DNA from 2 places in the Halomonas sp. PA16-9 genome. Region 1 is predicted to be linked to the other one. Evidence: predicted binding sites of a transcription regulator. Region 1 holds the regulator's gene; the other holds the start of a gene.
The links. The regulator FliA, encoded in region 1, starts transcription of late flagellar genes. The targets are predictions, from matches to a motif close to CTAAAGTTNNNNNNNNNNCNGCCGATA.
Positions count from the first base shown of each region.

Region 1 (4,383 bases):
TAGCTTCGCTGCCTAGTCGTTTGCAGGAAACGCATTTGGATGCATTACTTGCCGGTTATCCAGCGGCAAAGACCACCTTAGGGATGGCGTGGTTTCCGCGGCGCAATGAGCGCGGCTGCGACTGGGCAATGCCGGACATTGGCCTGGACACGGATGGTGCCTGGCTGGCGCTACCCTGGCTGCAGCATCGCCACGCCGCAGGATGGCAGCCACGCTTAGCCGCGTTGTCGGCATCGAGCGGCGTAGCGGTGCACTTACTGCCGCGCTTCCCTGAACCGGATGCACTAGCGTGGCTGGAAGCCGAGCACTTGACCTGGGTCAGCCAAGTGGCCCCCAGTCATCGGTTACGCTTTCACCACGAACGTCAATCTATCCGCCAGCTATTTAGTGACAGTGTGCTAACGCACCATGTGGGCGTGCGTTTTCGTGGCCAATCGGTGCAACTGTGGACTGCCTACGCCGAAGTCGAGGACGCCAGCGGCACGGCTCTACTCGCCTGGTTCGGTGAAGTTCGTGATCCGGAAAGCGCCAAAGTAGTGGCGCGCCGCTACTGGCTTACCCCCGCTCGGCTAGGAGCAGAGGTGCTCTCACTGCTGTTAACCCAGCTGCAAAGCGAAGGCTTGGCCGCCTTGACGCGTCGCGCGTGGCAGCAGTTAAAAGAGGCCGATAGCGGGGATCTTAATGCTGAAGTTCGCCTATTGATGGCCAGCGGTGTGGCATCGGTCGCCGGGCATCTCGATGTTGCTGATGATGAGGAGGCGCAGACGCTGCGTGGCGATCTGCTCAACCTATTAGGCAACAGCCGTCGCCGCCGCGATACCGGCATGCTTGATGCACTGGTCTACGCCTTTATGGCACGAGATGCGATTCGTCAAATGGGCAGTGTTAGTCGAGAGGGCGTGGCGTGAGCGAACAGGATCAAGCATCGGGTCTACGCAAGTGGGCAAACCTGCAGCGCCAACAGCAGCAAGCTGAGGGTACAGTTGATGTTGCGGCGGCAGAACACGTGCCGGAACCTGAACAGCCTACCTCTCTGTTAACGCCGACAGCTGCAGCGGTGGAAGAGCCAGCAACGGTGGTAGCGCACCGGCCCAAAATTCCGCTTATTGTGGTCGGACTACCGGGTAGTGGTGCAGCCCAGGTGAACAAGGTTAAAGCACGATTAGGGCAGTGGTCGACGTTAGGTCGAAGCTGGGCCGGTGATCCTGAGGATTGGGATATTCATATCGTCATGGCCGAAACGGCCGACCTAGCCCAACTTTGCGATCAATACAGCCGTTGGGCACTGTGGATCAGTAGCGATGCCGATACCTTTGCTTCCATGTTCCGTACCTTGCGTCAATTACATGAGCGTGGCGGGCCGCGCCGTTTGCTGGCGCTCCACGAGCCGCATTTGCCGCGTCAAGGGTTGCTCAATAACTTGCGTGAGGCAGCTGATTACTACTTAAATATGGAGCTGTTGGTACTTGCACGATGAGCGCACTCTGCTGAGGAGACCAAGCATGCTAAGCTGGCTATTAAGAGGTAGACTGCTACTGAGCCCAGTACTGTTGACAGGGTGTCTACTAGCAGGGTTAACGGGAAACGCTCAGGCGACACCCGGTAGCTGGAGCAGCCAGATACCAGGTCTGATGGTAGCGATGAGTGATAGGGCAAGTGCTAGTCAAAACGCTACCCCACCCGCTGCTGCTAACAATGTGGAGTCAGCACAGCTCGGGCGTATTCATTGGCAGTTTCAATATCCCCCTGGTGCGCTATTAAACGCTTGGCTGTGCCATCCTGAGCAGTGCGTTGCGTTAACCGGCATGCGGGGGACTACCACTGCCCTGGCGGGGTTTGCCGCGGATGCGCCGTTGCATTTTCGCTTCGCTTTACGTCCGGGGCAGCGGCCTGTTCGTGTCCAGGGGCTGCAAATGATTGTGAACTATCAGTGAAGGCTGGATAGCCGCGAGGCGAGAGGATGTACACAGCACAAGGCAGGATCAAACAGAGTGAGCTGTTGACGCAATACATGCCACTGGTACGACGTCAGGCCTTGACGCTTCAGGTCCGTTTGCCAGCCAGCATTGAGCTCGACGACCTTATTCAAGCCGGGATGGTAGGGCTGCTGGAAGCACTGGGGCGCTTCGATGCCACCCAGGGAGCAACGTTCGCGACGTTTGCCAGTCAGCGTATTCGCGGTGCAATGATGGATGAATTACGTACCCGCGACTGGTTGCCCCGCAGCGTGCGCCGCTCAGCGCGAGCGGTTGACAGTGCCGTTCGTCAATTAGAGCAACAGCTCGGACGGGCACCAGAAGAGAACGAAATCGCCCAACACCTTGAAATGCCGTTGAGTGAGTATCAGCAGCTCCTCAACGACACTAACAGTGGTCAACTGTTGCCGTTTGAAGAGCTGGTGGCCGATGGTGGCGAGCCTAGCAATAATGAATTGGCTAATTCACCGTTCGAGCAGTTGCTAGACGGCCAGCAACGACAAACGTTGATTGAGGCAATTGAAGCGCTGCCAGAGCGTGAAAAGCTGCTAATGGCGCTGTACTACCAAGAAGAACTCAACCTTAAGGAAGTAGGGGCTGTGTTGGGCGTCACGGAGTCACGCGTTTCACAACTGCACAGCCAAGCCGTCAGCCGCTTACGCGCGCGTTTACACGACTCGGCATAACACCTCTTTTTACTCACTTGTGACCGGCAAGGAGCCGTGGATGAACCCTTCGACGCTGATAGGCATATTTGCCAGCATACTACTGTTGGTGAGCGTGCTGTTTTTCACCGCAGAGTCCCCTGAAAGTTTTATCAATTTGCCGGGTTTGGCCATTGTGGTGACCGGTACCCTAGCGGCAACCTTTATCAGCTATCCGCTGAAAGAGGTGCTCCGCGTCGTACGGTTGGTGGGCTTGGTATTCCGGCGCGAAAATACCTATATGCGTGACGATATCCGCGAATTGGTGGATATGTCGCGACTCTGGTTTAAGGGCGATGTACGTGCTGTCGAGCGCGAGTTGGAGCATACCCGAAACCCGTTTTTGCGTACCGGGATCCAACTGGTCATTGCCAACACCAAAGAGGATGAAATTTTTGACATGCTGCGTTGGCGCATTGCCCGTCTTAAAGCGCGTGAGCATGCCGAGGCACAAATATTCCGTACCATGGCCACCTACGCACCCGCATTTGGCATGATCGGCACCCTGGTGGGGCTGGTCAATATGCTGGAAGTCATGGACGCAGGCGACCTGCAGGTGATCGGCCCGCGCATGGCGGTGGCCCTGCTCACCACCTTCTACGGCATTTTACTCGCCAACTTGGTGTTTAAGCCGATTGCGGTGAAACTCGAGCGCCGCACCGAAGAGCGGCTGATTACCATGAACATGGTGCTGGAAGGTATTTCGCTGATTACCAAGCGCCGCCTGCCGTCGTTTATTGAAGAGACCCTCAACTCGTTTGTAGCTAACTATCACGATGAGATCCGTGATAACAGCGTCAAACCAAGGCCTGATTCGTCGGTTAGTGCGGCGGCGAAGGGTAGGCCGATGCTTGACCGTGATACGCGCCACGCACTGGAAATGACGCCGTCGCCAGGCGATGTGACGAGGGTTGGCTAACCAGCTATTTGGATGTGCTGACGCTGCTAATCACGCTCTTTGTGCTGCTGCTTTCACTGACACCGCCGGGAGGCGGTGAGGCGGCTGATACTGCTTTCATGCGCTCGGCTAGCGCTGTATCATCATTGCCGCTGGCGTCTCTAGCCACTGGTATTCAGCCCCGCCATTCAGGGGTTCAGCCGCAGTTTGATGGGCTCGACATCCCCGGTGTCAGTGTTTCGCAAGGGAGTGAAGGGGTCACGTTACGTATTGATACCAGCCTTTTATTTCCCAGCGGTCAAGCTGTACTGACTTCCCGTGGGCAAGAGGTGGTAGAAAGCCTTATCGATGTGCTGACCCGTTTTGACGGTCAGATTTCGGTAGAAGGCCACACCGACAGCGTGCCTATTTCAACGGCCCGCTTCCCCTCTAATTGGGAGCTTTCATCAGCGCGGGCTATCGCTGTGGTGAGGCATTTAGAGCGCCAAGGATTCAATATCTCTCGTATGCGGGCCGTCGGTTATGCCGACACCCAACCCATGGAACCGAACGCAACGGCGGAGGGCCGAGCTGCCAACCGTCGCGTAGAGTTGTTGCTAAGGCAGCAGGTCGAGGGTGAATAGATTGCGAGGCCACGTTTGTGTCCATGTACCACCCGCGGTTGCAGTCGTTTGGAGCTCTGCTGGTTTTAGATGCCGATTGTCGCCGCATTCAAGCCAGTAGCACCAACTTAACCCGCTTGACCGGTATTGAGCGCCCTGAAAATGGGCCGCACACTCTTGCCTATGTGTTAGGAAAACGGCTA
Region 1 covers NZ_CP040451.1:137,728-142,110, forward strand. The annotation lists gene flhF (flagellar biosynthesis protein FlhF) at 1-908, shown strand, start outside; gene FDY98_RS00645 (hypothetical protein) at 905-1,477, shown strand; gene FDY98_RS00650 (flagellar protein FlhE) at 1,503-1,934, shown strand; gene FDY98_RS00655 (RNA polymerase sigma factor FliA) at 1,961-2,662, shown strand; gene FDY98_RS00660 (motility protein A) at 2,703-3,599, shown strand; gene FDY98_RS00665 (OmpA/MotB family protein) at 3,614-4,201, shown strand; gene FDY98_RS26425 (hypothetical protein) at 4,225-4,383, shown strand, end outside.

Region 2 (4,383 bases), 600 kb from region 1:
GCCAGTTGACTGGTCGCCTGGGTAAAATTCTCGACTTGAATGATTGCCTTTTCTGGATCGACGACGCGGAAAAAAGCACCGCATTAACTTTAACGGTGACGTTATCCTGAGAGATTACGTCCTGTTCCGGCACATCCATGGTAATGACGCGCAGATCCACCACCTCCATCTTCTGAATGGCGGGGATCACAATGACTAGCCCAGGCCCTTTCACTATCTGATAACGCCCCAGAAAGAACACTACGCCGCGTTTATATTCTGGCAGTATGCGAATAGAGGCGGCGATCAACATCACCACCAGCACGACAGGAACTAAATACGAAATAATCATTGGACACCTCGTTTAGCTGTGGGTCGGTTATGTCAGAAAGTGGGCACTAGCGGGGCGTCACATATACCGTTAAGCCATCAAGGCGCACCACCACAAGCTTTTCACCTCGTTTGACTGGCACATCGCTCACTGCGTTCCAGCGCTCGCCATGCAGCCTTACATGGCCGCTGGTCTCAAAATCATCCAGTGCAACCGCATCTGCGCCGATTAACTGCTCCGCGCCAGTGTGTGCCGGACGACGGCGCAGCGTTGCAAAGCGTGTTAACGTCCATAGCATTAGCCCCCCGGACACCAATGCCACACCACCGATTAGTGGTAGCGAAATGGCAAGATGCTCCGCGTCCATCAGCATTACCGAACCAAGTACAAAGGCAATGATGCCGCCAACCCCCAGCACGCCGAAGCTAGGCTAAATGCCTCACCCACCATCAACGCCAGCCCGACCACCATCAGCGCAAGCCCGGCGTAGTTAATCGGCAGCACCTGAAACGCAAACAGGGCGAGCAGCAAGCAAATCAAGCCAATGGTGCCGGGAACAGGCTGCCGGGATTGGCCAGCTCGAAAACCAGCCCGTAAAAGCCGATGACCATCAAGAAGAAGGCTATGTTGGGATTAGTGATCAGCGATAGCACCTGGGTGCGCCAATCAGGGTCGAAGCGTTCAATGGTGAGGCCTGCGGTCTCAAGCGTAGCATCGCCACTTTCCATGACCACGCTCATGCCGTCAATCTGCTCAAGGAGATCGTCAAGATCGCGCGCCACCACATTGATGACGTTCTGCTCCAGCGCCTCGCTGGCAGTGAAATTGACCGCATTGCGCACGGCCTCTTCAGCCCAATCGGCATTGCGATCATGGCGTTCCGCTAGGCTGCGGATAAAGCTCACCGCATCTTCCATCACCTTGCGTTCCATGGCGCTGCCCTCGCCATCCGACTCCTCAGCCGAATTATCTTCTTCGTCTTCATCGCTGCCGAGCAGCCCACCGCCCATCTGTACCGGCGTGGCCGAGCCGAGATGCGTCGAGGGGGCCATGGCAGCCACGTGGCTACCGTAAAGTAGATAGGTGCCCGCGCTTGCCGCTCGCGCACCACTGGGGAAAACGTACATCACCACGGGAATGTCAGCGTTGAGCATCTCGCGAATCATGTCGCGGGTGGTGTCGACCAACCCGCCGGGGGTATCGAGCTCGACGATCACCACCTCACTGCCCTGCTCGCGGGCTTTATCCAGCCCACGCTCAAAGTAGTCCTTGGTAGCCGGGCCGATGGCGCCTTCAATATTAAGCACCAGAACGCTTGGTGAAGCGCTTTGTGCCATGGCCTGCCATGTAAACGACATAGTAGCCATTAGCAAACCGGCAACCATCAACCAGAGCCAGTGCGGTTTGAGAGAAAGGGTTTGCATACCCACTCCTCGCATTCAACGCCTTGAACATTCCCGTCTGAATCTGCAGCCTATCCATAGCAACATACACAAGGCTATCTACTCAACGTAGCAGCCAAATTGAGCTTCGTCATGAACAACGTGATGGCAGGATTCGAGGGGAAAAGGAGCCTGAACCAAGGCGATGCTGCAAACCAGAGGTGGTTGCAATATTTTGAGGAGTCGGTTAGTTCAAGTAATAACCACTAACTTTCCACGTGCCCTCTTCCAAGTGAGGAGTGATGGTTTCCGTAATCTGCGATGATCTGTTTTCAAAACGTGTTTGGAACGTCAAAACCGCGTAGTCATCTCTTGGAGCCCCAGGCATAGAGGTTTCGCGGACAACGCTTACTCGCCGACGCGACTGAACCGCACCAAAGTCACGACGCGCTGCACCAATCGTCCGTTCTAACATGTGCGGTGAAAGCGGCTTTTTTAGTAGTGAAGATGACGATTCCCATGCCTGCTCATACTGACCACTATCGATGGCTTCTAGCCACGCCAACGCCGCCGCCTCTGCCGCACTCGAGTTTGCCTGCGCTTGGTTAGACAGAATGAGAAGCAAGGTGATGATAAAGATCAGCATTTTCGGCATAACGGGCACTCTCGGCATTTAGCAACGACCAGAGAAATCTCGATGGTCTTAGGTATATATCGGTCATCGTCAGAGTTTCTTTAGGGCTGCAAGATGTATTTGCGTAATCGTTAAACTCCAAGCTGTGCCTGCTTCTCAAACCCTACTCGCTCGTTTACTATGCGCCACCCACCCTATTTCAGTAGCCACTATTAGGTCACTATGTCCGTCAATGCCCTCTATACCGACCTTTCTGGCTACTACGATTTGATGTGCGTGGATATCGACTATCAAGCGCAAAGCCACGCCATTCGCAGCTGCATCAGATTTTCGGTAACGGCGGAACGACACACCTAGATTTAGCCTGTGGCACCGGCCCACACGTGCGCCATTTTATTGATTTTGGATACGCCAGTAGCGGGCTTGATATTAATCAACCCATGCTGGATATTGCCACCACGCGTTGCTCAGAAGCACACTTCACGTTGCAAGACATGAGTGACTTCAAGGCCAACGAGCCTCAAGACTTAATCACCTGCTTTTTATACTCAATCCACTACAACGATGGGATTGAAAAGCTAAAAGCGTGTATATCCAGTGCTCATTGTGCCCTCAAGTCTGGTGGTATTTCTGTTTTAACGCAGTCGATAAAGACAAAATCGATAACGCTTTATCTGTTAAACACAGCGCCCAACAAGAAAGCGATTTATTCACGTTCCGCTCGGGATGGCACTACAGTGGCCAAGGTGAAAAGCAGTCGCGTAGGCTCAGCATTGAAAAAGCCAACGCTGAAGGAACACAGCTATGGAACGACGAACACCCCATGGTAGCCGTCAGCTTTGCGGAGTTAAGCGCACTCTTAGCGCCTCACTTTGAGGTTCATGTGTTTGAGCACAACTATGAAAAAATCATCCCTGGGATAACGCCTCTGGAAACGCTATTTTTGTCTGTGTGAAGGTTTAGTCGTCTTCGACTAGCGGTTCTCCACTTTCTCAAGAAATATCACTGATAACCCCGCTGCAATGAACATTGCTCCAGCGCCCATATTCAGGCCTTGAATTACGCGCGGACGACTCTCCAACCAGCGCGCAAACATAGATGAAAAGAGACCCAGCACGGCGAATATAGCGAATGCCATAAAAGCAAACCAAGCACCTAGCAATAGCGTTTGCAACGCAATCGATCCCTGCGCCGGCGATACAAATTGAGGAATAAATGCCAAGATAAATAGCGCGGGCTTCGGATTAAGCACGTTGGTTAGAAACCCAGTGGTTAAAACCACGCGGTAAGACAAACGACGATGCGATGAAAATGCAATCAAGTCTCTGGAACGTAATGCTTTAATACCTAACCAAATCAAATACCCGGCCCCAATCAATTTAACGGCGCTAAAGGCAACGGCAGAGGTCTGGATAAGAGCCGCCAAACCAAGAAAAGCGACAACCACATGCACCATCAGCCCCATTCCAGCTCCTACGCTGGAGACACAAGCCGCTAGACGCCCCTGGCTAAGTCCACGACTAACGGCGAGTATATTATCAGGCCCCGGCACTAGAATTATTAAAACGCATGCGGCAGTGAAAGCCATCCATGTTTCGATTGGTATCATGTCTCTCTCCTATCCCAAAACTTACGCTTACCCGTATTAATGGCAAAACCGTGCGTGCGCATCGGATGGGGCGTTATGCATTGAACCCTACCTGATACCTCTGCTTGCTTGGGCTGAATCCTGAAGACTCGTAGAACCTGTGTCGCGGGGTCTTTAGACCTCGTCATAAGCGCCGCTTTATAACAGCCAGCTTGCTGGGCAAAGTCTATAGCACACCTAAGATTGGCCTTACCGATACGTTGCTTGCGGTGATCCTTGGAAACAATCACATTTTCAATGATTGCATGCGGTCGACCAGACCAATTCAAATTAGCACACATATTTACGGTACAGGTACCCATCATGCCATTATCAGTGAAGGTACTAACGATGCATCCCCCCTTTATGATATTGAACCAAAGACCCGCGGCAATTCCTCATCCACTACTGAAGTTGCCTCATCCCTGCA
Region 2 covers NZ_CP040451.1:3,053,845-3,058,227, forward strand. The annotation lists partial or broken gene FDY98_RS14195 (slipin family protein) at 1-331, opposite strand, end outside; partial or broken gene FDY98_RS14200 (NfeD family protein) at 378-1,734, opposite strand; gene FDY98_RS14205 (DUF4019 domain-containing protein) at 1,940-2,347, opposite strand; partial or broken gene FDY98_RS14210 (class I SAM-dependent DNA methyltransferase) at 2,549-3,289, shown strand; gene FDY98_RS14215 (LysE family translocator) at 3,300-3,935, opposite strand; gene FDY98_RS29555 (GNAT family N-acetyltransferase) at 3,932-4,279, opposite strand.
Region 2: FDY98_RS14205 (DUF4019 domain-containing protein) is a predicted target of FliA. The motif match lies at 2,405-2,431, and genes of this name have one in related genera.